One region of the Pseudoalteromonas sp. MT33b genome, then DNA from elsewhere that is predicted to be linked to it. Evidence: predicted binding sites of a transcription regulator. Region 1 holds the regulator's gene; the other holds the start of a gene.
The links. Region 1 encodes LexA, which represses DNA repair genes until DNA is damaged. Its sites were predicted from a motif close to TACTGTATNNNNATACAGTA; they were not measured.

Region 1 (14,898 bases):
CTATACTCATGCCCCGCTCCTATTGTTAGCGAATCACTTTTTTTAAAACCGCTAACAATTGCTCAGGATTAAATGGTTTAACAATCCATCCCGTTGCCCCCGCTGCTTTTCCTTCGGATTTTTTATCAAGGCCAGACTCGGTCGTTAGCATCAATAAAGGGGTAAATTTATAGTTTGGTAAACTACGTAATTCACGTATGAGCGTAATACCATCCATCACTGGCATATTCACATCGGATATAACGGCATCGAAACCTTGCTGTTTAGCTATGTTCAACGCCTCACTGCCATCTTTTGCCTCCGTGACTTCAAAGCCTGCTTTTTTTAGCGTAAAACCTACCATTTGTCGCATAGATGCAGAGTCATCAACAGCTAAAATTCTTTTCATAAAAACCTCTTAATTGGTATTCTCAAGTACAAGATAATGACTTAAGCCCAAACTATTTATTGCCTCTTGCAACGGCTTGCTTTCGCCTACCCAAATAATTTTGTGTTGGACTGAAAGCAAATGCTTTTGTAATGAACATAACAGCTGAATTGAGGCCGTATCGGCACGAGTCACCTCACTAATATCAAGGCAAATATCATCGTTTGCTGACAACTCTTGCAACAAATCTTGATGTAGTGATTCGACTTGAGTGATGGCTAATTCAGTAGGAAGCTTCAACATTACTGGCACTTTCCCTGCTTAAAACAATTCATAACAAAAGCTTAGACCGAGTTATTAAAATTGCCATTAATTGAATTAAAAAATTGTAAAATTTTTTAGTAGCTTACATGTTGAAATCAAAAAAGGGAGCAATCGCTCCCTCGAAAATAATCACACTTGTCTATACAGATACTTAGTGATAATAATCTGCAATTTTTTTAAACTCTTCTGTTAACGTACTGGCGTTAATAAGCGGAACATTGCCCTGTTTAAACTCGGGCTTGAAAATTGCGCGTACCGCGCCATCGGGGTCAACCATCACGACTGACGCACTGTGATCAACAGCATATTCTTGCTCATCACTGTCATTAATCGCGTAAATGAGCCCTAAATCTCTAACAAAGGGAAAGAGCTGTTTATGAGGGCCTGATACGGCTAAAAAATCAGGGTTAAAATAATCAATATAGGCTTTGCGTTTTGCGGTGGTATCTCGTTTTGGATCAACCGCTACAAACCACACTTGTACCGTGTAATCTTGGCTCAGCTGCTGTTGCACACTGGTCAATTTAGCCAACGTCATTGGGCAAATATCAGGGCAACTTGTGTAACCTAAAAAGACTAAATTCCAATGACCTTTGAAGCGACTATTATCGGCGGTGTCGCCATGCTGATCAATCAATGTAAATGACTTAACAGGCTTGGCTTGCTGATACACCAGCGCATCCACATCGGGAGGTGATTTTTCGGGGCTACAGCCCGTTAAAAAAAACACCACTCCCAAACAAAGTGCCACTAAAAAACGCGTCATAAAAGCAACCATTTATCAATAAATAAGGCGATAAAGAGTAGCATTAAATGCACAATTGAAAAACGAAATAAGTCCATCGCGGTATCATCTTTCCCACCCAGTTTTAGTTTTAATGCTTTATAAACGAAAATGGCATTTAACGCACTTGCCGCCATTAAGTATATGCCCCCTGACATACCAATTAAATAAGGTAATACACACACCAATGCCAGTAAAACAGAGTAAGCGACCACACATGTTTTGCAAAATTCGATACCATGAGTAACGGGTAACATCGGAATTTTTGCGCGCTCATAGTCACTTTTACGCGCAATCGCTAACGCCCAGAAGTGAGGCGGAGTCCAGGTAAAAATAATCATAACAAGTAGCCAAGGCGCTGCCGCCATATGACCCGTTTCAGACACCCACCCTAATAAGGGTGGCATAGCACCGGCCAGCCCCCCTATAACAATATTTTGGGGTGTGGCACGCTTTAAAAAAGAAGTGTAAATAAATGCATAACCCACTAACGCAAAAAGTGTCAGTATCGCCGTTAAGGTGTTTGCCCAAATGATCAACATCATAAAGCCTGCAGTACCAATAGCAGCTGCAAAACTTAAAGCATGTTGCTTGCTCAAACGCCCCTTAGCGACAGGACGGTGGCGAGTGCGCGCCATCTTGCTATCAATTTCACTATCAACAACATGATTAATCACCGCAGCAGCGGCTGAAAGTAAACCTATACCCAACAAGCTTGCCAATTGAACAAAAAGACCTCGCCCCATATCAGGAGCAAGTGCTAAACCGACCCATGCGGTGAGAACAAGCATCGCAACGACTTTAAATTTGCTAATCGCAAGATAGTCTTTTAACAACGCATGACCATGAGAAAATATTGATTTTTCAGTACGTAATGTTAAGGCCATTATCGCCTCCTAAGTTCTTGCTTTTAAGTGGAAACATAGTCTAACCATTGTTAATAACAACATGGCTGCCATTAAGTTATGAGCAAGCGCTACGCTTAAAGGGAAATGCCAATGAACAACCGCAAGGCCTAAACAGATTTGACACAGTAAGGCTATTAACACGGTGACCGTGCAATGCTTTATTTTTCGAGAATAAGAGTGCGAATAGATACGCCACATAATGAGTGCCAATACAACACAGGTAACAAGGGCCCAAATACGGTGTAATAAGTGAATAGACATACGTGCCTGCTGCGATAAAACACCATACTCATAAGTACTGTGTTCAAGTGGCAGTTGAAAAACGCTCTTTAACGAGAAAGGTTGAGCATAACTGCACAATGGCAACCCATTGCAGTGCGGTGCCGCATAATTAGCCGCAAGCCACCCTCCTAAGGCAATCTGAAGTATCAAAACGACTAAGCCAATCAAGGCTAATCGGTAATATGGCCGAGCTCCCGCATCCCCACCCACAATGGGTTTTGTGGTTAGCCTCAAGTACAACAAGAACACTAAAGACAAAATACTGAACCCCCCAAGCAAATGCCCCATCACCACTAAAGGTTGTAAGTTCATGGTAACGGTCCACATACCTAGCGCGGCTTGAAATACCACTAATAAAAGGAGCAGTAACGTTAACTTAACTGGGGTAGTTGGGTATTGGCGTTTTAACCAAGCCAAAGCAAACAAAGCCAAAATAAATAACCCAAGCGCACCGGCAAAATAACGATGGATCATTTCTTTCCACGCTTTTGCCGCTTCAAACATCATATCTGGGTAGTTTTGTTCAACATGTAGTAATGCTGTTTCGTGCTTTGGCACCGTTAAAAACCCATAGCAACCGGGCCAGTCCGGGCAGCCTAAACCTGCATCACTGAGCCGTGTATAAGCCCCCAGTCCAACGACTAACACCGACATAAAACACGTAATTAAGACTAAATATTTATAATTTTTATACATCTTTTGCATCCTTACTGAGCTTTAACTTGAACGCGCATAATTAAGTAGTTTTTTTAGATCTTTCAGTAACCCTTTTTGAATTAATCTGTTTTGTTCTGGCTCATCAGTGTAAGGATAGTGCAGTACCACCAAGCCCATATGATCGACCAAATATAAATCTCCCGCTTTAAGCGCTGAGTTTTCATCTAATTGTCGCCAACTAGTGGCTATATCTTGCTGATTTGTAAGAACGGCAACATCAACCTTTTGCTGATTCTTACCCAAGGCAATATGAAGGTTGTCTAAGCTAGCTAACTGGGCTTCACAAACCGAGTAACAGCTTTTTGGGTAGTTAAGCGCAATCGTCCATGGTTTCGGATCGCCCTGCTGCCAATTTGCAAGCTTTACTTCTGTTTCTAACAGCTCCCCGTAATTACTTGAACCGCTGGGCAGCCAATCAAGTTTCAATGCTGTATACGCTAACGCCAGTGGCACAAAGCAACATAGAGCAAATAAACTAAGTGGATTAACTTTCATTACGTCTCCTTCTCATCGCAAAATAAGCTATAACAACACAGGCCGCACCAATGAGCAGCCACTGCACAGCGTAGGCATAATGCTTGTCTGGCCCCATCACCACACTTTCGTAATGAGGAGTCGCTATGTCATCAGCTGCAAGGCGGTAGGCTAAAAACGGTTGCAGAGGTTGCGCTAGTTGACGACTAAAAATGTCTAAATCAATTGCTTGAATACGCTTAGGCCAGCCAGCTTCAGCGCCAATTTCATCTGCTAGCGTAAAGCCTTGCAGCTGACCTTGTTTGAGTTGCACTGTGGTAGATATGTGTGAAGGTTGAGGCCAATTTACGGTGGGGAGTTGACTACGATCAACCGGTGCCTTCAACCAGCCGAAATTAACAATGACAGGCGCTATATCATCATTAATTTTTACAGCAGCAAGTAGGTCGTATCCTACTTGTCCTTGGTAAATCTGATTATCTAACAGCCAATAACGCTGCGTATTGATGAGCCCATTCAAAGTCAGCTTTAAACCTGTTTTATCAACCTGATTAGGTAATAATTGAAATGCCTGCCAGTCCATTACACCTTGCTGTTCTGACTGCTCAAGCTGGCTTAATTGCTGTTGTTTTTGCTCACCACGTTGATACTGCCACACACTCAGCCGTAAACACACCAGCACCGCAAGTGACACAACGCAAATTGCAATAATTGAGCTAAGCTTTTGTTTACGCCTTAAAATCAACTGCATCTAGGAAACCTAAAATGATAAAAATCATCATTACACTGTTATTGTTATATATAGTGTTTAATCTGTTTCGGGCGCTATTTGTGATGATGTCTACTAAGCAACACTCGCGACCTATGTCTCACTATTTAGGTCGACGAGTGTTTTTCTCTGCCATGGTACTGATCATCATTATTGCGGCATTAAAACTGGGCTTTATTCACACTAACCCATCGCCAATTCATAACGCTACAGCACGTACACAAATACAAATAAACACAACCACACCACATCAACAAAGTGCCAGTACCAAGCCGCAGCTTGAAAGGCAAAATGCTTTTCACTGGTAAAGTGACCTTTAAAAATTCGCAGCAGTACCACAAATAAAATAATCGTCCCTAAGGTCACATGCATGCCGTGAAAGCCGGTCAGCAAAAAGAAGGTATTGCCATACACTCCCGCATCAAGGGTTAGACCCAAGTCTTGGTATGCATGCATATACTCATAAACTTGCAGAGCCAAAAACACCACACCAAGCAACACAGTGAGTGATAAGAACGTTTTGAGTGCCCCCCGCTTATTGTTTTCTATGGCAACATGCGCAAAGTGGATAGTGACCGATGAAGTTAATAGAATAAGGGTATTAATCAGCGGTAAGCCTTGCCAACCCATTGCTTGTGTTGTCTCTCCCGCAGGGGTTGTCAACAATGGCCATACGGCCTCAAATGAAGGCCAAAGTACCTCGTTGGTCATGGCATTATTCCCCGCACCACCTAACCAAGGTACCGAGATCATGCGGGCGTAAAATAATGCCCCAAAGAACGCCATAAAAAACATCACTTCAGAAAAAATAAACCAACTCATACCTTGTCTGAATGAGCGATCCATTTGTGCTGAATATAACCCTTTGTGCGACTCTTCAATCACGTTTTTAAACCAACTAAAAACCATATATATGAGGATCGCAATACCAAGATATAAGACGAACTGACCACTGTTTCCTTCGCCGTTTACTTGCATTACAGTGAGGCCTGCGCCTACTGCAATTAAAAACATTGCGACAGCCCCAACAATTGGCCAAGGACTCTCGGCTGGCACATAATATTTTTCGTAATTTTGATTCATTTTGTTTGCTCCTAATTAGCAATTAGCTTGGCGGCTTAATCGTTCTTGGCCACAACTTGCCCGCTAATATCAAACACGGTGTACGACAATGTTAGCTCTTCCACGTCATAGGGTAGTTCAGTATCAACATAAAACAGTAAAGTGAATTCCACTTCTTCTCCTGCTTTTAACGGCTGTTGATCAAAACAAAAACAAGCAATTTTATGTAGATACTTTGCTGCTTTACCGGGTGAAACACTTGGGATAGCTTGCATTACCTTGTCAGTATTACTGGTATTTTTAGCACTAAACTTAACTTCTCGCATGGCGCCTGGCTGCACAGCGACGCTGTACTGCTCAGACTCCACTTTGAATGGGGCGCCACTTTGCGCATGAGTTGTAAAACTCACATCAACCTGACGTTCAGTATTTACATGCTCACTGACTTTGGCTTGTTCAAGTGAGGGTTTACCATTGAGGCCCGTAACATCACAAAACACGTCATAAAGCGGCACCAATGCGAAGGCAAATGCAAACATAGCTAAACATGCTAACAACAGCTTTTTAAGCAAAGGTGCGTGATTCATTACTTAATCTCCGGTGGCGTCTCAAAGGTGTGATACGGTGCTGGTGAGTCAACTTCCCACTCTAATCCTTCAGCGCCATCCCATACTTTAGCGGGGGCTTTTTCGCCGCCTCTGGCACACTTAAAGACCACTAAAACAAACAGCAGTTGCGATAAACCAAACGCAAACCCACCGATACTGATGATGGCATTGAAATCAGCAAATTGAAGTGCGTAATCTGGAATACGGCGGGGCATACCTGCAAGCCCCACAAAGTGCATTGGGAAAAACAGCACGTTAACGCTAACAAGCGATAACCAAAAGTGCCATTTAGCCAAGGTCTCGTTATACATATTGCCCGTCCACTTCGGCAGCCAATAATAGGCCCCAGCCATAATGGAGAACACAGCACCTGTAACTAATACATAATGGAAGTGGGCAACCACAAAGTAGGTGTCATGATACTGAAAATCGGCCGGTGTAATAGCAAGCATAAGCCCCGAAAAACCACCTAACGTAAATAACACAATAAAGGCGATTGCAAACATCATGGGTATTTCAAAGCTAATAGAGCCTCGCCACATTGTTGCCACCCAGTTAAACACTTTTACCCCAGTTGGCACCGAAATCAGCATCGTCGCGTACATAAAGAACAATTCGCCAGCAACCGGCATACCTGTCGTAAACATGTGGTGTGCCCAAACAATAAAGCTTAAGAGTGCTATTGATGAGGTTGCATACACCATGGACGCATAGCCGAATAATTTTTTGCGCGAAAAGGTCGGCACAATCGTTGAGATAATACCGAACGCCGGTAAGATCATAATGTAGACTTCAGGGTGACCAAAGAACCAGAAAATATGCTGGAACATCACCGGATCTCCGCCACCAGCAGCATCAAAAAAGCTGGTCGCAAAGTACTTATCGGTCAATACCATTGTCACGGCACCTGCCAGCACGGGCATAACAGCAATCAGTAAGAAAGCCGTGATCAGCCACGTCCATACAAATAGAGGCAGTTTCATCCATGTCATACCCGGCGCTCTAAGGTTTACAATTGTCACAATGACATTGATAGCGCCCATAATTGAGCTAATACCCATAATATGCACTGCAAACACAAACAGCGCGGTATTATCGTTACTGTAAGTCGTTGAAAGCGGTGCATAGAACGTCCAACCAAAAGCGGGACCACCACCGGGCATAAGCAGCGATGCCAATAAAATAAGGAAGGCAAAAGGTAAAATCCAAAAGCTCCAGTTGTTCATTCGTGGTAAGGCCATATCTGGCGCACCTATCATCATAGGTACCATCCAGTTTGCAAGCCCTGTAAAGGCGGGCATCACAGCCCCAAATACCATGATCAACCCATGTACTGTGGTCATTTGGTTAAAAAAGTGAGGATCAACCAATTGTAAACCAGGTTGGAATAATTCAGCACGGATCACCATAGCCATGGCGCCGCCAATTAAAAACATCGTCAACGAGAAGATCAGGTACAAACTACCTATGTCTTTATGGTTGGTTGTATATAACCAACGCTTGAAACCTTTCGCTGGATGATGGTGGTCGTGATGCGCATGCTCAGTGGCTTGCTCATTAATAACGTTACTCATTAGTTCGCCTCCGCTGCTGCATCAATTGCTGCTTGAATCTGACTCGGTTGAATGACATCACCGGTATTGTTACCCCACGCATTGCGTTTATAAGTGATGACTGCTGCAAGTTGTTTTATTGAAAGCTGTTTATCAAACGCTTGCATCGCTGTACCTGGCTTACCATGTAAAACAATATCAATATGATCGTTCACATCGCCCAACACGATTGGGCTGCCTTTTAAGGCTGGAAATACACCCGGCAATCCCATGCCAGTGGGCTGATGGCAGGCTGCGCAGCTGGCCATATAGACTTGTTCGCCTAAAACAACTAATTCATCTTTCGAAAGAGTTTGATCAAGTAATGCGGCATCTGCAGCAGCGGCTTGTTCTTTCGCTTGTTTTGCGTCTGCAAGCCAAGTCGCAAACTCATCTTCTGGCAATGCCTCAACAACCACCGGCATAAAACCATGGTCTTTACCACATAACTCTGCGCATTGACCACGGTACATACCGGGCTCGTTAATGCGTGTCCATGCTTCATTAATAAAGCCGGGATTGGCATCTTTTTTCACGGCAAAATCAGGAACCCACCAAGAATGTATTACATCATCAGAGGTCATTAAAAAACGTACTTTTTTGTTGATTGGTAACACCAGAGGTTTGTCGACTTCGAGTAGGTAGTGCTCTGTTTTTTCGGCTTGATTATCTATTTGATCTTTCGGTGTCGCTAAAATCGAATAGAAAGCAATATCTTCTCCCATGTATTCATAGTGCCACTTCCACTGCGACCCTGTTACTTTGATTGTAATATCTGCTTTTGAAGCATCTTCCATGGCAATAAGCGTTTTGGTGGCAGGGATTGCCATAGCGATTAAGATCACAAATGGAATAGCAGTCCAAAGTATCTCGACCTTCGTGCTTTCATGGAATTGGGCAGGCTTTGCCCCTTTAGACTTACGATGATGTATCAAAGCCCAAAACATCACCGCAAATACGATGATGCCAATCACACAACAGATAATAAATATCGTCATATGTAATTCATAAACATTATTACTTATATCAGTGACACCTTTACGCATATTGAATTGGCTATTTGCCAAAGCAAGTTGCGGAAGTGCTACCAATATAAGCCACAAGGTGTAACGCAGTTTACCCATGTGACAGCTCCTTTTAATGCTATTGCAAGACGCAAAGCGAAAAGGCGTTACAGCTGGTGCCCATTCGTTTTTTTTATTGTTTAAATACCCAAACCAATCGATGGTTGATGTGTCATCTACAAACAGCTTGGGTCTGTGTATCATCACGACGCAGTGAACGACACACTCATTGTTTAACCCCCTTACACATTTGTTGTGTGTCTTTTTCGTAAATAGGTGTTAATACAATGTACTTAACCAATTAGTTAAAAAATGAGCAATAAGCAAGTTTTTGTGGTAATAAATGTTTATTTTGGTGCAAAAATAACAACTATAATCAGCGCGTTAATTAATACTTAAGGCAAGTATAAAAACTTAAAAAGAAAGGAAAACTGCGCCGTATAAGGCTTTATGTAGAAAGTAAGGGTTAACAAATCTTAGGTAAACGGTCAAAAACAAACAACGCACCAAATTGAATCAATTTGGTGCGTTGTTTCAAAAAAGTTTAGCAAAGCAGATAAAGTAATTACTCTGCTTGTAACGATTAACGCGTAATATAAAAAGCTACATCCAATCAGCGTTGCGAATAACCCCAACCGCTAAGCCTTCAATATTAAATGACTCATGCTCTAAGTCCACTTCAATCGGGGCAAATTCTTCATTTTCAGCATGCAAAAATACTTTACGTCCTGCTTTTTCTAAGCGCTTTACAGTCACATCGTCATCGACACGTGCCACAACAACTTGGCCATTTTCTGCAACTTGCGTTTTGTGTACTGCCAGTAAGTCACCATCCATGATGCCAATGTCTTTCATACTCATGCCGTTAACTCGCAATAAGAAGTCTGCAGCGGGTTTAAACAATGCAGGGTCAACCTGACAATGGCTTTCTACATGCTCTTGCGCCAAAATAGGTTCACCCGCGGCAACACGCCCAATCAGTGGTAAGCCAAGCTGTTCTGGCTCGTCTTCTTCGACTAATTGAATGCCTCGGCTTGCTCCAGGCTTCATTTTAATCATGCCTTTTTTTGCCAGTGCTTTTAGATGCTCTTCAGCGGCATTGGCACTTTTAAATCCCAATGTTTGCGCTATTTCAGCACGCGTAGGTGGCATACCAGTGTCTTTAATAAATACTTTAATAAGTTCTAAAATTTGCGATTGGCGTTTTGTTAATGGGCGCATACAACTGGTTTTCCATACAGTACATTTAACTGTGAGTATATACAGTTATCTGAAAATCGCAAATTTAAATTCCCCTTCCTCTCATGATAAAAAACAAGCATTGAACGGTGGGGATAGATACCATATTGTATACCGATATTTCACTTAAGAAGTTAGTTTGCAAAGGAAACACAATGAGCATTTGGTATCAACCATTCACCCTCGAATTATGTAAAGAACTCGAACAGGGTATTACTGGGCAAGGCACATTAATGAAAACAATGGGCATTGAAATAACCGAAATCGGCGACGATTATTTAGTGGCCACTATGCCCGCTATTCCAGAGCATCATAACCCTATGGGGATGGTCCATGGTGGTGCTAATGTTGTTTTAGCAGAGACTGTAGCAAGTTATGCAGCCAATTTTGTGGTCGACTTCACCGCATATTATGCTGTTGGCCAAGAAATAAATGCCAATCACATTAAAGCCTCTCGAAAAGGCCTCTTAACAGCCACGGCAAAGCCACTGCACTTAGGTAAGCGAACATCTGTATGGGAAATTAAAATAACGAATGCGGCAGGTGAACTATGCTGCGTATCACGAATGACCGCAGCGGTAGTCAAGCGTTAGTGATTAACGCTCAACAGGATAAATAGTAATTTCGAGCCCTGCGCCAATCGCTGAAATACGTAATAAGGTGTCTGCGTGCAGGGCTTGATTAAAACATTTAGGTGAGTCACCCGACTCAAACCCAATATCGAAAGTACGCTTTGAGCAAGACAACCATTGCTTTAATGCATTGCGTGAGCACGACTCTATAAGTTCACATAATTGGTTGATAGCTTTATCTGGTGTGCTGATATCAGCCGCGGCTTCAATACGTGCTAATTGACGGTATTCATCTTGGTCGTAATGTAAAACCATGGCGTTTTTCTTTAAATCAGCTACCAGCGCACTCATATCGTGTTTTGATTCAAGTTCCAGATCTACATTTAAAAATTGAATTTCCGACATACTCTCGTTTTTACCCTCTATTGATATCTCTGAAACTTTAACTCAGTTTTGTACATAAACCAAATTTAGAATACAGTAAATGCTGCAAGAGCGTTGAGTCGCTCTGTCTATACCGCTGCCCAATAAAAAAATAATAAGAGGTAATCAATGAATAAGCGCGTATTTAAATATGCCCGTAAAGGGCATAAGTGGCTGGGTTACTTACTCGCCATACAACTCTTTTTTTGGTTATTAGGGGGCTTAGTAATGAGCTCCATCCCCCTTCAAAAAGTACATGGTAAACATTTAGCCAACCGTAGCTTAGATAATCCATTTACCTTGCATGATTACCCCGCTTCTCTTGACCAAATAACCAAACAATTTCAGCAAATTGATAGCATTCAATACCGTCATTTTTTAACCACTCCCATCATCGAAGTGACGACTAATAAAGGCGTGTTTAACTTTGACGGTCAATCAGGTCGTGCTATGAGCACACCAACTAAAACTGAAATTATTGCCAATGCCAATGCACACTTACTCATCAAGGCGGATGTCGCGGGTGCGCAGTTACTAGAAAAAGGAGCGAGAGAAGTCGGTCACCGCTCCAATGTGTGGCAAGTGAGCTATAACGATTGGTTAAATACAACCGTTTATTTAGAAGGCGACTCCGGTAAAGTCATTACTGTTCGTAGCACCTTGTGGCGCATTTTTGACTTTTTCTGGATGCTGCATATCATGGATTATGATGAACGAGAAAATTTCAACAACCCATTACTAATTAGCTTTGCCGCAAGTAGCGTATTATTTTGTATTACGGGCATTATTTTATTACTACAAAATGTCCGTATCAGACGCCGTAAACCGATTACACGTGCTGATCAATCAAAATAGGGTTACCATCAGGGTCGGTGACAATAAAACTGGCATCACCGACCTTTTGTACCGCCAGCCCCTGTTGTTTAAAGTGCGCCTCTAGTTCATCATAAGCACTAAACTCACTTAAAGGTCTCGCACTTTGGTCCCAGCCAGGGTTAAAAGTCAGCATGGTTTTATCAAACATCCCCTGAAACAAACCTATTAAATGTTCACCGTTTTTCATAATCAACCAATTATGCTCTATCTCACCCGCAAACTGAGTAAACCCCAACTTCTCGTAAAATAGCTTTGAAGCATGGATATCTTGTACATTTAAACTCACAGAAAACGCACCTAACCGCATTGTTCAACTCCCATAGACTGTATTTATTAATGACTATAGTTTACTTTTGGCGCGTGCTCTTTTTCTTTTCAGCTCTGCGTTTTACAATAGTGTTTCCAGTAGTTCACTTATGTGATGGATATGCGTTTACTTTTATCAGCAACTTTATGCCTGTTGTTATGCTTTACGGCGTCTGCGGAACAGTTTTCAAACTTTTCTAGCGCCAAAAAATACCTTATTAAAACCTTACCCGAAAACGCTAAAAGCTTATATTGCGGGTGTGATATTAAACGCCAAGGAAAAAAACTGGTGCCCGACCCGAGCGTCTGCGGGTACATACCACGTAACGAAATCACTCGCTCTGGTAAAGAAAATGCACGCGCGAAACGAATTGAATGGGAACATATAGTCCCTGCGTGGGAGTTTGGGCACCAATTACAATGTTGGCAAAATGGCGGGCGTAAAAACTGCCGAAAAGTCAGTGAAAAGTTTCGTAAAATGGAGGCTGACATCCATAATCTAGCCCCTGCAATTGGTGAAATAAATGCCGACCGCTCAAATTTTCGCTATGGAATGGTTGCAACGAGTAGCGCCAACTACGGCGCATGCCCTGTGAAAATAGATTTTAAACAGCGCGTATTCGAACCTCCACTTTATGCAAGAAAACGTATAGCAGACACCTATTTTTATATGCAAAAAACCTATGACTTAAAAATATCAGATAAGCAACGCACCTTGTTTGAGTCATGGCAAAAACTCGAGATAGCCGAAATAAGCAATAGAAAAGCACTGTAAAATTTGTACACCTGTTTACAAAACTACAACCTTACTCTATTGCCTTGCCTCTTTCTTGTTGATACTTTTTAAACAATTATTTACAGGAAAGTAGACAAATGTTTAAAAATAACAAACTCGCAGTAGCAATCTTTTTTGCAGTGTCAGGCCTCTCTTTATCTGGCTGTGGTGGCGGAGGTTCATCAACGCCAACCAACCCAGATACAAGCACGCCTACACCACCCCCAACAAATTCTGGACCAACATGGACTGCGGGTACTTTTGCCTCATCGAGTGAATTTAAAGACCAATGTGCAATACCACGCACGGGCACTGATCCTTACAACAATAACCAACCATACCCAGATAAAGCAGGCTCTGAATTTACAGAGAAAATGTGGTTACGCTCTTGGAGCAATGAAACTTACCTTTGGTACGATGAAATTGAAGATAATAACCCAGATAACTTTAATTCAGTGGCCGCTTATTTTGCACAGTTAAAAACGTTCCAAAAAACAGACTCAGGTGCTAACAAAGATAACTTCCACTTTAGCGAACCGACCGAAGATTACTTTAAAGAAGCGCAATCAGGTGTCGTATCTGGCTACGGAATTAACTGGGCATTTATTAAGAGTACTCCTCCGCGTGAGTTGCGCGTTGCTTATCTAGAAGATGATTCGCCAGCCGCTAAAGCAGGTTTACAGCGCGGCGATACTATTCTATCGGTTGACAATGTAAGCATTGATAGCAATACCGCAGCAGGCGTCGATACATTAAACGAAGTACTTTTTAGTCCAACAGCTGGCGAATCTCACAACTTTAAGTTGCGCAGCAATGATGGCACTGAAAAGTCGATTAATATCGTCGCCGGAAATATCACCCAAACGCCGGTGCAAAACGTTGGCACCATCACTACCGAAAACGGTTTCAAAGTTGGCTACATGCAATTTAATAGCCATATTAGTATTGCTCAGCAAGGACTTATTGATGCGGTCAATCAGTTTAAAGCCGACAATATTGATGAACTCGTAATCGACTTTAGATATAACCGTGGCGGCTTGTTAGCGCTGTCATCGCAGCTTGCTTATATGGTCGCAGGCCCTGCTAATACTCAAGGTTACTATTACTATCAAACCATTAAAAACGACAAACAACCTGTTGAAAACCCATTTCCGTTCGTTGATATTGAAGTGGACTACTCAACTTTTGAGGTAACTAATAATACCCTGCCAGATCTTAACTTAGCAAAAGTCTATGTACTGAGCACTGAAAGTACTTGTTCTGCCTCAGAAGCTTTTATAAATGGCTTAAAAGGCATTGATGCTGAAGTTATTTTAATTGGTGGTAAAACCTGTGGTAAACCCTATGGCTTTACCCCAACGCATAACTGCGCCACGACGTATTACACCATTCAGTTTACCGGTGCCAACTTTAAAGGTTTTGGTGAATACGCCGATGGCTTAAACCCAACACCAACACCACAATTTGCAGCTGATGTGAAAGGATGTGTCGTTGCTGATGACTTTGATCACTCTTTAGGCGACCAACAAGAAGGACTCCTCGCGGCCGCTCTTTATCATATTGAAAATGATAGCTGTCCTGTTGTGGCGCAAGCATCAGCAACTAAACAGCTAAACTTTGCATCACAAGCAGAACAAGAGACTGGGTTATCGCTTTCACCAAATCGTCCTATTTACAGAGAAAACATGGATTTAACTCGTCCAGTTTCAGCGAAAGGAAAGAGCAATGAGTAAAAAACATGTGCTGGCTGTCGCTA
Region 2 (14,898 bases), 380 kb from region 1:
CTTCGGGGGACGTTCACCACGGAGTGATTCATGACTGGGGTGAAGTCGTAACAAGGTAGCCCTAGGGGAACCTGGGGCTGGATCACCTCCTTATACGATTTAGAACTTATTTGTTCGTAGTGTCCACACAGATGATTGTTAGTTAGTAAAGCCGTTGGCTTCACTAATTAATATGCTCTTTAAAAATTTGGAAAGCTGATAATAAAATTCTGATGAATGACAATTGTTATTTATCAAGAGTTTTCAAAAGTAAAAATATGCCAATTAATTGAAAAATTAATCGGTATCTACTTTAGTATTCTCATCATTATTTGATGAATTAACTTCTGGCGAAGTTAACAGCTGTCACTAACAAAGACCCGTTTGGGTTGTATGGTTAAGTGACTAAGCGTACACGGTGGATGCCTTGGCAGTTGGAGGCGATGAAGGACGTATTAACTTGCGATAAGCCTAGTCAAGCTAGTAAAAAGCACTTGAGACTAGGATTTCCGAATGGGGAAACCCACCTGCTTGCAGGTATCTTGCACTGAATACATAGGTGTAAGAGGCGAACGCGGAGAACTGAAACATCTAAGTACCCGTAGGAACAGAAATCAACCGAGATTCCGGAAGTAGCGGCGAGCGAAACCGGACCAGCCCTTAAGCTTATTATGTGTTAGTGGAACATTCTGGAAAGTATGACGATACAGGGTGATAGTCCCGTACACGAAAATGCATCTTAAGTGAAATCGAGTAGGTCGGAGCACGTGAAACTTTGACTGAATATAGGTGGACCATCATCTAAGGCTAAATACTCCCAACTGACCGATAGTGAACCAGTACCGTGAGGGAAAGGCGAAAAGAACCCCTGTGAGGGGAGTGAAATAGAACCTGAAACCGTGTACGTACAAGCAGTAGGAGCCCACTTGTTGGGTGACTGCGTACCTTTTGTATAATGGGTCAGCGACTTATATTTTGTAGCGAGGTTAACCGATTAGGGTAGCCGTAGGGAAACCGAGTCTTAACTGGGCGTTGAGTTGCAAGGTATAGACCCGAAACCCGGTGATCTAGCCATGGGCAGGTTGAAGGTTGAGTAACATCAACTGGAGGACCGAACCCACTAACGTTGAAAAGTTAGGGGATGACCTGTGGCTAGGAGTGAAAGGCTAATCAAACCGGGAGATAGCTGGTTCTCCCCGAAATCTATTTAGGTAGAGCCTCGGACGAATACTTACGGGGGTAGAGCACTGTTAAGGCTAGGGGGTCATCCCGACTTACCAACCCTTTGCAAACTCCGAATACCGTAAAGTACTATCCGGGAGACACACGGCGGGTGCTAACGTCCGTCGTGAAGAGGGAAACAACCCAGACCGCCAGCTAAGGTCCCAAAGTCATAGTTAAGTGGGAAACGATGTGGAAAGGCCCAGACAGCCAGGAGGTTGGCTTAGAAGCAGCCACCCTTTAAAGAAAGCGTAATAGCTCACTGGTCGAGTCGGTCTGCGCGGAAGATGTAACGGGGCTAAACTATGCACCGAAGCTGCGGATTCAAAATTTATTTTGAGTGGTAGGGGAGCGTTCTGTAAGCCGTTGAAGGTGTACCGGGAGGTATGCTGGAGGTATCAGAAGTGCGAATGCTGACATGAGTAACGATAATGCGGGTGAAAAACCCGCACGCCGGAAGACCAAGGGTTCCTATCCCATGTTAATCAGGGTAGGGTAAGTCGACCCCTAAGGCGAGGCCGAAAGGCGTAGTCGATGGGAAACGGGTTAATATTCCCGTACTTGGTATAATTGCGATGGGGGGACGGAGCAGGCTAAGCAAGCATGGCGTTGGTTGTCCATGTGAAAGTGAGTAGGTTGAGAGTTTAGGAAAATCCGGACTCTTAAGACTGAGACACGAGACGAGCCACTAAGGTGGTGAAGTTGTTGATGCCATACTTCCAGGAAAAGCCTCTAAGCTTCAGATTATACCGAATCGTACCCCAAACCGACACAGGTGGTCAGGTAGAGAATACTAAGGCGCTTGAGAGAACTCGGGTGAAGGAACTAGGCAAAATCGTACCGTAACTTCGGGAGAAGGTACGCTCCGATTGGTGATGAGACTTGCTCTTTAAGCTGATTGGAGCCGCAGTGACCAGGTGGCTGGGACTGTTTATTAAAAACACAGCACTGTGCAAAATCGCAAGATGACGTATACGGTGTGACACCTGCCCGGTGCCGGAAGGTTAATTGATGGGGTTAGTTTTCGGACGAAGCTCTTGATCGAAGCCCCGGTAAACGGCGGCCGTAACTATAACGGTCCTAAGGTAGCGAAATTCCTTGTCGGGTAAGTTCCGACCTGCACGAATGGTGTAACCATGGCCACGCTGTCTCCACCCGAGACTCAGTGAAATTGAAATCGCAGTGAAGATGCTGTGTACCCGCGGCTAGACGGAAAGACCCCGTGAACCTTTACTACAGCTTGGCACTGAACATTGAACCTACATGTGTAGGATAGGTGGGAGGCTTTGAAGCAGAGACGCTAGTCTTTGTGGAGCCGTCCTTGAAATACCACCCTTGTAGTTTTGATGTTCTAACGTTGGCCCCTGATCGGGGTTACGGACAGTGCCTGGTGGGTAGTTTGACTGGGGCGGTCTCCTCCCAAAGAGTAACGGAGGAGCACGAAGGTTGGCTAAGTACGGTCGGACATCGTACGGTTAGTGTAATGGTAGAAGCCAGCTTAACTGCGAGACAGACACGTCGAGCAGGTACGAAAGTAGGTCATAGTGATCCGGTGGTTCTGAATGGAAGGGCCATCGCTCAACGGATAAAAGGTACTCCGGGGATAACAGGCTGATACCGCCCAAGAGTTCATATCGACGGCGGTGTTTGGCACCTCGATGTCGGCTCATCACATCCTGGGGCTGAAGTCGGTCCCAAGGGTATGGCTGTTCGCCATTTAAAGTGGTACGCGAGCTGGGTTTAGAACGTCGTGAGACAGTTCGGTCCCTATCTGCCGTGGGCGTTTGAGAATTGAGAGGGGTTGCTCCTAGTACGAGAGGACCGGAGTGAACGAACCGCTGGTGTTCGGGTTGTCATGCCAATGGCATTGCCCGGTAGCTACGTTCGGAACTGATAAGCGCTGAAAGCATCTAAGCGCGAAGCAGGCCTCGAGATGAGTTCTCACTAGACTTTTAAAGTCTCTGAAGGGCCGTTGAAGACTACAACGTTGATAGGCAGGATGTGGAAGTGGTGTGAGCCATTAAGCTAACCTGTACTAATTACCCGTGAGGCTTAACCATACAACGCCAAACGCGTTTTATGACAGCGTAACAGACAGAAGTTAGTATACTAAAGTAGATTTACGATTATCAGATTTCCAGATTTTAGTTAATTGCAGATGCGATTAACGACCAGAATATGCTTGGTGACAATAGCGTTTTGGACCCACCTGACTCCATGCCGAACTCAGTAGTGAAACGAAACAGCGCCGATGATAGTGTGGCATTTGCCATGTGAAAGTAGGACATCGCCAGGCTCCTAATTAGAGAAACCCGATTCGAAAGAGTCGGGTTTTTTGTTGCCTGTAGAAAAATAAAATACCCAACCAAGACCCCTACGACCTATATCTTTGTAAGCATCGTGTGGCATTGACCATGTGAAAGTAGGACATCCTACTGCGTAGCGCACCATGGCTCCTAATTAGAGAAACCCGTTGCAGCAATGCAGCGGGTTTTTTGCGTTCAGGGCTAAATCGTCCAGTATCATACTGAGATTGCATACAGAGATAAAAAGGCGCATAAGCGCAAGGTGAAAAGACGTAGGAGGCACTTTAGTGCCGAAGTGTCTGATATGCCCTTCATGCATAACCCCTGACATTCACGGCTAAAGCCGTTCCCACGCTTCTTAATCACAATGACAGAAGTGCAAGGGGCTCTAAATCGCTCATTTCACTTCTGGCTCAAATAATTAGGACGTAGAGGCACTTGAGTGCCGAAAGTGTCTGATATGCCCTTCATGCATAACCACTGATATTCACGGCTATAGCTGTTCCAACGAGATAGTGATTCATTGCTAGTTATTAAAACAAGCCATATTCTTCGGTCTCTTCGGCTTCATGGCGCATTAAATGCTCAGGGCGGAATATGGCGCTAGGATCGAGTAACAAACTATGCTTGTTTTTCATTTTGATTAAACCACGCATCATATTTTTAGTTTGAGGATCTACATCAAAACCTACGGAGGTAAGCTTATCAAGCGGTTTAATATCCTCTTTCTTTACATTGATATTGTCTTCTACCTTGTCAACGAGGAGGCCTATATGAGGTGTTACGCCATCTTTAGTGGTAAAGATTATGATAGGCTTGTAATCCAGAATAATCTGCTCTCTTGCAGACTCAAACAAGCGTATTAACTGATTAAACACTTGGCGCTTCTTTTCTTCAAATAAACGAATAACGTTCTCTTTTGTCATTGTTTTTTGAAGGTCTAAGAATTCACGCGCCATGGCGTGCAATTCTCTGTGGGGGGTGTCGAACTTATCGAGGATATTTTGCAGGTCTTCGTTGTCAGTTTTAAAGCTGTTGTACCATCGGCCAAAATCGCATTTATCCGGATCAATTGTGTTTGTGAAGGCTGCGCCTGTGAGCAGGCTATGCTCTAGTGCGCTCAACCATTGTTGGTGATCTTTTTCTTTTTCAACCAATAAGTCAGTGAGCTCAGCATTTGTCTTATTGGTTGATTGGTTATTAAGTACAATGCCTAAATCAAAGATGGGCGTGGGTGTTTCCATGTAATCTTTTACACCAATGAAGCTTTTATTTTCATTAGGCAAAGATGTCAGGTTATTTTCGTAACGTTCTGTTAGAAGAATATCGAGAATCTTAAGTGAAATGGTCTTTTGCCCAACACGAAAATTAATCAGATCCATATTTCCCTCAAAGCCTTGTTAAGTCTTTAAAGCATAGAACATTATTTCGATTTAGCAGTAGTTAATTTCAATTACTTTTAAAATAGGATCGGTAGATCTTTTTATCCGTGTTGTTTGTCTGATTGTTAAATAAATCGGCAAACTCAGACGTATCACTAAAGAGCTTATTTAGTTCAGTCAGCAAGCATTGATTATTCAACGGTGTTGTGCACTTTTGTGCGGCGCTCACTAACGCAACTGCATTCAAATAGCCTTCAAAAATAATTCTGTTAGGGCTTGTGTTATAGGGCTTGATATCTGCTCTAAATTGCTTGCATAAGGAGTTGTCACACTGATTGGGGTCTGGCACAACCTCCGTTACCATAATAGTACTTGGGTGGTGAATGAGAGAGTATAAATCAAAACTCGACACAAATGATACTGAGGTATAGTCGGGTTTAAAACCTTGCTCGTATCCAGTATTAATAAATTCGGCTAATGGTTGATAAGTGCCTACCATGCATACTGCGGTGACTCCACTAACTTTAAGTTGTTCTAGTGCCTTTGATATCTCTTCGCTATTTCGTTTGAAACGTGCAACTTCAACCGGTACCAAATCGTGTTTTTGCAGTGCCATTATTAAGTTACTTTCAACTAAAAAACCAAACTCATCGGCTTGGATCATCAACCCTATTTTTTTATGCTTGCGCTCCTGAACTAAATAATTAATTTGCTCTATCGCTTCATCTTGATAGCTTGCGCGTAAGTTAAAGACGTTTGGCATTGACTGGTTATGGAGAAAGTCAGCACCAGTAAAAGGCATCAAGAAGGGCACTCGATGTCTATCTAAAAGGGGCTTAATCGCATTTGCAGTCGGTGTACCCATCGAGCCGAAGATAGCGTCTATTTTGTCGTTAAATAAAAATTGTCGCGTGTTTACAACGGTATTTTTAGGCTCATAACCGTCATCAGCAAGAATAAGATCAATATTTTGACCATGTATTCCATCACGTGCATTTACTTTGTTGAAATAGATTGTACTACCCAGTGCTAATTGCTCGCCGATGTGTTTTGCAGGGCCTGTTAGTGCGGTAGACATCCCTAATTTTATAGGTGGCTGTGTATGTTGAGTGTTGCCTATAATAGGCACGAAAAGCAAGCAAATCGCTAGGCGCTTAAGGGTTGCTCTTATTAAGTAAAGTAAACTGGGCATACCAATCGTGTACTGCTTTTTTGAACCGAATGTCGAACTCTTTTTTACCCGTGAAGTGTGCTTCATCAATTACGCTTTTCACATCAATTTGCTGTAATACTAGTCTAATAAGGATCATTTTTGTATCTTGGTCGAGTAAATTTAGACTAATAGGCATGTGCCAAATAAGCTGCCACAGTAAGGGTTGTAATTTAAAGAGTGTAACGTCGTTGTTGAGTAACCTGTCTGCTCTATTAAGCATTTCTGAAGAGCAACCTATTGTTGAATAGCCTGAAAGTAGTTCATCAACTAGTTGCCATGGTAAAGAGTTAAAATGCCCAAATAGTTGCACGGATAGGTCTTGCTTAAATTCTTCTTTTAATTGCTCTGTGACTGCTTTGCTTTGTGTTTTTAATGGCTTAATAACAAGTGCAGCATGTTCTGCAGTGGCTTTATCACGGTTAAAACCTAGCTTTACAAGGCGAAAACCATTTGTTTTCCAAAACCTAACTAATGACGCATTTGCCCCAAAACTTGCACCAAAGAAATCGCACGTACTTAGTTGTTGTTGGCAAAAATCTAATAAGGCAGATCCTATACCTTGTTGGTGGCTCTCTGGTGCTACAGCGATTCTCACAACGCGTGCAGAGTGACCTGTTAGCCACTGCGTATCATGCGTTAACTGAGTTAATGTTTGTGCCATTAAATGCCCTTGCGGGCGGCGTTCGCCTGTTATTACTTGCTCTGCAATATCTTGCGATAGTCCCCCTTCAATTGCGACTAAACAGACGGCTTGTAGGTTTTCTGCTTGTCGGCAAATAAATAAGTGTAATTCAGGTGCATCAAGCAATTGACGTAAATCACTCACACTGGTTTGGTAGTGCGCTAACGCGAGGAGTGCCATAACTTGGCTTAATAAGTGTTCATCACGAATAAGGCGCTCCTTGCTAACCTGCTCGAACTGCAAAGGTAACGAACTAGCGACTTGATTGTATTGCGCATCAAGCAGTAATAAATCGCGTATGGCGTACTCAAGCGGATCATGCTTTGCAAAGCGGATCGGTGCGTCTAAGTTTATTGTCTTTAATGACTTAAACTGGCTGCGCAAATAATGTAAAAAGCGCAGTGTATAACCGCGGCCATTGCCTTCATAACCGACCATGGTGCTAGCAAACACAATACGTGGGTACGAGTGTAAAATTTGCATTAGCATAGGAACAGGGATAGCTGCAGCTTCATCTATAAATAGCAGATCGCATTGAGGTTTTTCATTAAGGAGGTTATCAGGAGCACTATAACTTAGGTTTGCAAGTTGCTTGCAATTGGCTTGCAAAGGGACATTAAGTTGTTCAGCTAAGTGTTTAAATGTGGTTTGCACCGCTTTAACTTGAGTCGCACACAGCAGTATTTTTTTATCCTTTAATGCAGCAGCTGCAAGGCCTAATGCGGCTGATTTTCCTCGCCCTCTATCAGCACTAATTACGAGAGGACGATGTGCGCGACCCTGTGCTGTTTTAATTATTTGCTCAATACACGCCTGTTGTTGAGAAAAGTCAATTAATGCGTGATGTGGGTGTATTGTTTGATATGTCGTTGGCGTGATGTGCTGCTTAAAAATGTGTGTTTGCGACTCTAATAATGTAGTTAGGCGTTCATTAAAGAAACTATGCGTTATTGTTTGTCCAAACGATGTGACGTTTTCAAGCGCAGGATCGACCCATGTTGGGTCATTCGGGAGTAATAAAATAAACACACCACCAGCTTTAACTGTACCGGCAAGCGCGGCTAACTTATCTGCATACAGTCCACTAAAACCATCAAAAATCGCGTGTTGAAACTCTTGTCCAAGAATTTGATGAACATGCTTTGGGAAGACGCTATTTTTTAATTGATGGCAACTGCTAAACACATACGTGTTTGGCAGTGACAGTTGATTGGCAAATGCATAACACCAGGTTGCATCGCCTTGCACCACAATAAGCTGACGATGCTTGGCAATCGTCAGCTCAGTGATGAGCATGCTTAGGTAGTCGTTATAAGGCTTGAAGTCTTGCATACTGAGTAACAAGCCACTTACTGCCTAAATCATCAAAGTTCACTTGAATACGTGACTGTGCACCACTGCCCTCATAATTTAGTACCGTTCCTACACCAAATTTTGCATGTAAAACGCGTTGCCCTAAATTAAAGCCACTGTCTTCAAATGCGGCATGTGTGACTGATGAGCTAAAACGGCCTGCGGCTGGGGGCCTTGAAACTTGTGTTTTGATACGAATTTCCTCAACACAGTCTTCTGGCATTTCGCGCAAGAATCGAGAGGGGCTGTGGTATTTTTCTTGGCCATATAAACGGCGAGTTTCAGCGTGACTAATGTACAGCTTTTCCATCGCTCGGGTCATGCCTACATAACACAAACGGCGCTCTTCTTCTAAGCGACCAGACTCCTCATTACTTTGCTGTGAAGGAAACATGCCTTCTTCAACACCCACCATAAAAACAAGCGGGAACTCAAGGCCTTTTGCTGAATGAAGTGTCATCATTTGCACGGCATCTTCGTGCTCATCGGCTTGACCTTCGCCTGATTCGAGAGAAGTGTACGCAAGAAAGCCTTGCAGTGGTGAGCTGAATTCTTCGTCTTCAGGTAGCTCATATTGGCCACAGGCACTAATGAGCTCTTCTAAGTTTTCTACGCGAGCGCGGCCTTTTTCACCTTTTTCAGCTTGGTACATGGCCATCAATCCTGAAGTTTGAATCGCGTATTTAGCTTGCTCTTCTAAGGTAAGATCACTGATTTTGTCTTCAATGTGCTCAACCAGCTCTAAAAATTTTGTTACTGCACTGGCTGCACGCCCTGATAGATGCTGCTGTTCAATAATGGCTTTTGCAGCATACCACAGAGGAAGAGACTCGTTCCGCGCACAGTCACGAATGTGGCTGAGGGTTTTATCTCCAATGCCACGAGCAGGGGTGTTAATAACGCGCTCAAAGGCGGCATCATCTTGGCGATTACCCACTAAGCGCAGGTACGAAAGGGCGTCTTTAATCTCTTGACGCTCGAAGAAGCGCATGCCGCCATAAATGCGGTATTTAAGCCCTTCTTGTAACATGGCTTCCTCGAGTACACGAGATTGCGCATTGTTACGGTATAGAATCGCGGCATCTTGCAAGGCATTACCAGCATTTAGCCAGCTACGCAGTTTACTGCTTACGAAACGGGCTTCATCTAATTCGTTAAAAGCGGCATACACCGAAATTGGTTCACCCTCGTTACCATCGGTCCAGAGGCTTTTACCCATGCGTTCAGCATTATTTTTAATTAGCGCATTGGAGGCTTTTAATATTGTGGCTGTTGAGCGGTAGTTCTGTTCAAGACGAATGGTTTCGGCTTCGAAGTCGGTTAAAAAGCGTTTAATATTCTCAATACGTGCACCGCGCCAACCATAGATACTTTGGTCATCATCACCTACTATCATAATGCTGTTGGTGTTTCCTGCTAGCAGCTTTAACCAAGCATATTGAATCGTATTGGTATCTTGGAACTCGTCTACCAACATATGAGCAAAACGCTGCTGATAATGACGCAGTAGCGTAGGGTGATTGTTAAGTACTTCGTAGCAGCGTAATAAAATTTCTGCAAAGTCGACCAAACCAGCACGATCACATGCTTCTTGATATGCTGCATAAACTTTCAGCATCATTTGCTCATTGATATCGTAAGCCTGAATATCTTTAGGGCGCAGACCTTCGTCTTTTTTAGCACTGATGTACCAGCTAAACTGTTTCGCTGGCCACTTTTTATCATCGATATTCATTGCTTTAAGTAAGCGTTTGATCATTCGCTGCTGATCGTCTGAATCTAAGATTTGAAAGCTTTCAGGTAATTTTGCTTCACGATGATGTGCACGCAAAATACGGTGAGACAACCCGTGGAAAGTGCCAATCCACATGCCACCAACAGGCGCTTTTAAGGTTTCTTCTACGCGAGAGCGCATCTCTTTTGCAGCTTTATTGGTAAAGGTGACCGCAAAAATACTGTAGGCAGAGGCTTGCTCAACTTGCATTAGCCATGCGATACGATGAACAAGTACTCGAGTTTTACCAGAACCTGCACCAGCAAGTACTAGCATATTTTGCAATGGGGCTGCGACTGCATCCCGTTGTTTGTCATTTAAGCCATCGAGTAATTCAGAAACGTCCATCGTTACGCCTTTTCAATCTATAATGAGAGGAGTATAACAGGTGTTTATGCAAGGCTAAATAAAATACTGTTTTTATAAACAGCTATTTTGGCAAGTTATTAAAATTGCATAATAAAAATTGTGAATTTGACCTATTTGTGGCAAAAAGAACTAAAATAAAAACAGTGTGAAAATTTAACGTGTTGATTTATAAAATATAATAAGTTGGCATGAAGTGTGTTTATAAAAAGTATAATCATCAAAAACTACAGAGGTTAGTATGGCAGAGCAAGGTTCTGGCGGTAATGTAATCGCAGCAATATGTAATATCTTTTTTCCCGGTTTAGGGCAACTGGTGCAAGGTCGTTTGATGGCGGCGATCGCATTTTTCTTAGCGTGGATCATAAGTGGGGTATTAATTTATGTCGCCGTTGGTTTCATATTACTTCCGATTGTATACCTATGGGCAATCATTGATGCCGCGCGTTTCAAGTCGCGACTCTAGCAATTTTTTATATATCTAAACAGCATTAACACTAGCGCCATTGGGCGCTAGTGTTGTTTTTGGCCTTCTGAACTCGCTACTGCATGCCGCAACCGATATAATTACTGCATCAAGAGTTGTGAGTATTTACGATGGAATATCAATTTATCCGCGATCCAATGAGCGGTTTACGTATTAAAATTTCGACTGAACATGCGGTTATCGGTCGTTGGTTGAATGAAGAAATAGGCAAAGAAAAAATAGCGATGGTCCAGGCGCTAATTTCCGCCGTTAAAAATAGCCATGAGCCCTTAACACTGCAAGGCCAAGAAATAGATTTGATTTTGAGTAAGGACGAAGCGTTGTTTGAAGCCCATGCTCTTCATCAAGATAATGAAGATCTCATGGCGTATCAGGATGATGATTTAATGCTTGAAGAAAATGGCTTAAGCAGTGGCTGCGGTTTTGAGGATTTTGTTGATTTAATTGAGTCTTGGCACGCGTTTGCGCAAGGTCGTTAAGCAGGGCTTAAAGCCCTACTTAATTAATCACTCGATAGTGTGTTTATTGTTCGCTCACTGATTTAACTGCGGCTAACAATACGTCTTCTGTTAAACGAACTTTATAATTAGGGTTCGCATACTGAAAGTGGATAAGCCCTTGCTTATCTACTACAAAAACAGCAGGAACGGGTAACGCAACCTGTGCTTTGCCATCGAGTGATACAAAGTTAACCCCTAACTTGTTGCGATAAATTTTTGCGGTCTTGTCATCGAGATAAAATGCCAATCCCAACGTTTGGCTCAATGCCAAACTATCATCAGAGAGTAGTTGATAGTTCGCAGAGGTTATTTTAGTCTCGGCTAGCTTTTCTGGACTATCCGGAGATATTGCAATAATTTGTGCCCCCAAGTCTGCTAATTGATCCTCAATTTTTTGTACGTTGGCTAATTGCTTGGAACAATAGGGACACCATCCACCTCGGTAAACGATTAATACGGTAGTTTTTTCTTTAAAACGTTTTTTTAAAGAAACGGTTGTGCCGTTTTGGTCTTTTAAATCAACATCTGGAATTGTTAATCCAGGCAATAGTGGACTGACGTGCTCTGCCGAGTCAGCAATATTATGAGCTGTGGCTGCAAGTGTTTGGCTAGATAGCACAAGTAATGCACTAACAAGAAGGGTTCTCAGCATGGTATTCCTCAATTATTTTTTTCAACTGCTTATGAAGACCTGCTTAGCTGTTTTTTAATTTCATCAATGCTGAATTTATCTGTAGTATATAGCTAAATAAAAATGCAAGTTGGGATTAAAAATGTCTGCTAATTTACAAAAAATCGTTGTCATGCTCGAGATGCAAAATGCCATGAATACAAAAGTGCATGAGCAATGGTTTAGCCAAGGTTTTGAATGGTATCGTGCTATTTGGGTTGAGTGTGCTGAAATGCTCGACCACTATGGTTGGAAATGGTGGAAAAAACAAACCCCAGATACTGAGCAAGTTATTTTGGAGCTGGTCGACATTTTCCATTTTGGTTTATCACTGCGTATCGACGGGGAAACAAGTTACGAGCAACTTGCCGCTCAACTTGAAGCTGAACTAAGTGCGCCTGAGCAAGCTGACGATTTTAAACAAACGCTTGAGTTATTGGCTGCAACCGCCGTTGCTGAAAAGCGTTTTAATGCTGCCGCATTCGCTGGATGTATGGCGCAAATTGGCATGGATATCGACGATTTATATCGTGGCTATGTTGGCAAAAATACACTTAATTTCTTCCGCCAAGATCATGGTTACAAAGATGGCAGTTATATAAAGGTGTGGAACGGTCAAGAAGATAACGAGCATTTAGTTGAAGTCGTTAAAAGCCTCGGTACGGAGCATGCTGATTTTGCAAAGCTTGTCTATCAAGGCTTAGAGCAGCGTTACCCTAAATAAACCTATTTATGCTCATTTTAGGGGCATGAAGTCACGAAAGTCGGTGGTAGATAAATAGCCATCGAACTGTTTATGCGGTTGTCGGCTATCAGGGTTGGCAACCGCAAGTATATGGCCTATGCCAAACTCTTTGGCCGCATCGAGCACTGCGGGACTGTCATCAACAAATAAAGTGCGCGCTTTATCAAACTGCCATTCTTGTTGCACTTGCTGCCATAAAGGTTGATGTTCTTTACTCACACCATATTGATGGGTTGAAATAACGCCATCTAAATAATTGTCTATTGCCGTTAACTCAAACTTTAACATGACACAATCTGGGTGGGCATTCGTAAGTAAGATTAATTCTTTGCCTGTTTTTCTAAGTTCGGTTAGAAAAGGGGGGACGTCTTCGCGAATTTTTATTAAATGCTGAATATCACGCTTTAACGCCATAATGGGTAAATCGAGTTGCTGTTGCCAGTAATCTAAACAATACCAACTTATTTGGCCGCTTACTTTTTGATAGCGTTGAAAAATGTCTGTTTTCGCCTGCTCTAAACTGAGTCCATGCTTTAATGCATATTGTTCGGGAATAACGGTAAGCCAAAAGTAATTATCAAAATGCAAATCGAGCAGAGTGCCATCCATATCAAGCAGTACTGTATCGATTTTTGACCAATTTAACATAGGCAATTCACTTTAAAAGATTTATCATGAGTGTAACTGACATGATAGCAAATTAATGCCAATGACACAGAAAAAGCACCCAACACCTCCGCAAATATTGTCTAACGAAGTCGTCGCCAAAAGCCGACTATTTACTGTTGAATCTCTGGCTTTGAAGTTTTCTAATGATGAACAAAGGCAGTACGAAAGAATTCGTGGTGGTGGCCGGGGAGCTGTGATGATTGTGCCCGTTACAGCTGATAATGAATTGCTATTAGTAAGGGAATATTGTGCAGGCACGAACGACTATCAACTCGGTTTTCCTAAAGGCTTAATTGATCCTGGAGAAACACCAGAGCAAGCCGCAAACCGAGAGCTTAAAGAAGAGGTCGGTTTTGGTGCGAAGCATTTTTCTGCACTAAAAAAAGTAACGATGGCACCCAGTTACTTTAATGCCACTATGCATATTCTCTATGCAGAGCAACTTTATCCAGAAACGTTACCTGGTGATGAGCCTGAACCGCTCGTTGTTGTTAAATGGCCAATACAAGATTGGCAATCTTTATTACAACAAGATGACTTTACTGAAGCACGAAGTGTTGCAGCTTTGCTATTATTAACAAAGTACCTAGAGTCAGGAGCGGGCAATGAATAATTTTTTAGAACCGTGCATTCGTTTAGCTGAGCAGGCAGGTGAGGCTATTATGGCTATTTATCAGCAAGATGATATTGGTGCTGAAGAAAAGTCAGATAATACACCCGTAACGAAAGCTGACTTGGCATCGAACGAAGTATTGATGGCAGGCCTAAGAAAGTTGGCTCCCGATATTCCGATTATGTCGGAAGAGACGCCTATTCCAGCACTTGAAGATAGGAAACATTGGCAGCGATATTGGTTGCTAGATCCTATGGATGGTACGGGAGAGTTTATTTTAGAAAGTGGCGACTTTGCGGTAAATATTGCGTTGATTGAAAACAATCATCCCGTCTTAGGCGTTATACACTGGCCAGCTAAACAAGTGACGTATTTCGCAAGTTATCAAAATGGTGCGTTTAAACGTGAAAATGGCCAAGATAAGCAAATTTCGGTAGCAACGCCAGATAACTTAACATTAGCGGTGAGTCGCAGGCAAAAAATTGAGGCGGTCAGTCAATATTTAAATACTCAGTTTGCCACCGTAGCATTAGGGTCATGTTCATTAAAGGCTTGCATTATTGCTGAGGGGAAAGCAGATTGCTTTTTACGTATTGGCCCAACAGGTGAATGGGATACTGGTGCATCTCAAGTAATTGTCGAAGAAGCTGGCGGATGCATTACTGACGCTGAATTTAACCCACTGACTTACAATCAACGAGAAAGTACTGAGAATCCTGATTTTATTGTAATGGGACACCCAGATTGGGAGTGGCAAAAAATGATCAGTCCTCATCAACGTGCTATTTAGAGTAGTTTTGTGTGCTTTTTGTTCGCTTGAACCGCTTTTATTATTATAACCCTTGATTTCTAATTTTTTTGCTATATTATAGCGCTCTCTCTGGTACAGGGCATCGTTAACATGCTTATGTTACTAAGAGATTACAGGCGCGGGATGG

Region 2: uvrD (DNA helicase II) is a predicted target of LexA. The motif match lies at 10,323-10,342, and genes of this name have one in related genera.

Annotation. Positions count from the first base shown of each region.
Region 1 covers NZ_CP059831.1:3,338,411-3,353,308, forward strand. The annotation lists gene H3302_RS15040 (chemotaxis protein CheA) at 1-10, opposite strand, end outside; gene H3302_RS15045 (response regulator) at 26-388, opposite strand; gene H3302_RS15050 (lipid asymmetry maintenance protein MlaB) at 398-670, opposite strand; gene H3302_RS15055 (SCO family protein) at 843-1,457, opposite strand; gene cyoE (heme o synthase) at 1,454-2,362, opposite strand; gene H3302_RS15065 (heme A synthase) at 2,372-3,361, opposite strand; gene H3302_RS15070 (transmembrane cytochrome oxidase associated protein) at 3,383-3,877, opposite strand; gene H3302_RS15075 (SURF1 family protein) at 3,867-4,607, opposite strand; gene H3302_RS15080 (DUF2909 domain-containing protein) at 4,622-4,933, shown strand; gene H3302_RS15085 (cytochrome c oxidase subunit 3) at 4,833-5,708, opposite strand; gene H3302_RS15090 (cytochrome c oxidase assembly protein) at 5,744-6,274, opposite strand; gene ctaD (cytochrome c oxidase subunit I) at 6,274-7,869, opposite strand; gene coxB (cytochrome c oxidase subunit II) at 7,869-9,011, opposite strand; gene lexA (transcriptional repressor LexA) at 9,555-10,172, opposite strand; gene H3302_RS15110 (PaaI family thioesterase) at 10,346-10,783, shown strand; gene H3302_RS15115 (hypothetical protein) at 10,787-11,167, opposite strand; gene H3302_RS15120 (hypothetical protein) at 11,315-12,040, shown strand; gene H3302_RS15125 (VOC family protein) at 12,015-12,368, opposite strand; gene H3302_RS15130 (endonuclease) at 12,483-13,142, shown strand; gene H3302_RS15135 (S41 family peptidase) at 13,241-14,875, shown strand; gene H3302_RS15140 (hypothetical protein) at 14,868-14,898, shown strand, end outside.
Region 2 covers NZ_CP059831.1:136,664-151,561, forward strand. The annotation lists rRNA gene H3302_RS00680 (16S ribosomal RNA) at 1-93, shown strand, start outside; rRNA gene H3302_RS00685 (23S ribosomal RNA) at 375-3,260, shown strand; rRNA gene rrf (5S ribosomal RNA) at 3,382-3,496, shown strand; gene H3302_RS00695 (CZB domain-containing protein) at 4,040-4,888, opposite strand; gene H3302_RS00700 (ABC transporter substrate-binding protein) at 4,956-5,966, opposite strand; gene H3302_RS00705 (GNAT family N-acetyltransferase) at 6,043-8,115, opposite strand; gene uvrD (DNA helicase II) at 8,093-10,258, opposite strand; gene H3302_RS00715 (hypothetical protein) at 10,518-10,742, shown strand; gene H3302_RS00720 (YacL family protein) at 10,874-11,242, shown strand; gene H3302_RS00725 (peroxiredoxin-like family protein) at 11,286-11,912, opposite strand; gene H3302_RS00730 (dUTP diphosphatase) at 12,037-12,657, shown strand; gene yrfG (GMP/IMP nucleotidase) at 12,670-13,326, opposite strand; gene nudE (ADP compounds hydrolase NudE) at 13,388-13,960, shown strand; gene cysQ (3'(2'),5'-bisphosphate nucleotidase CysQ) at 13,953-14,750, shown strand; tRNA gene H3302_RS00750 (tRNA-Met) at 14,889-14,898, shown strand, end outside.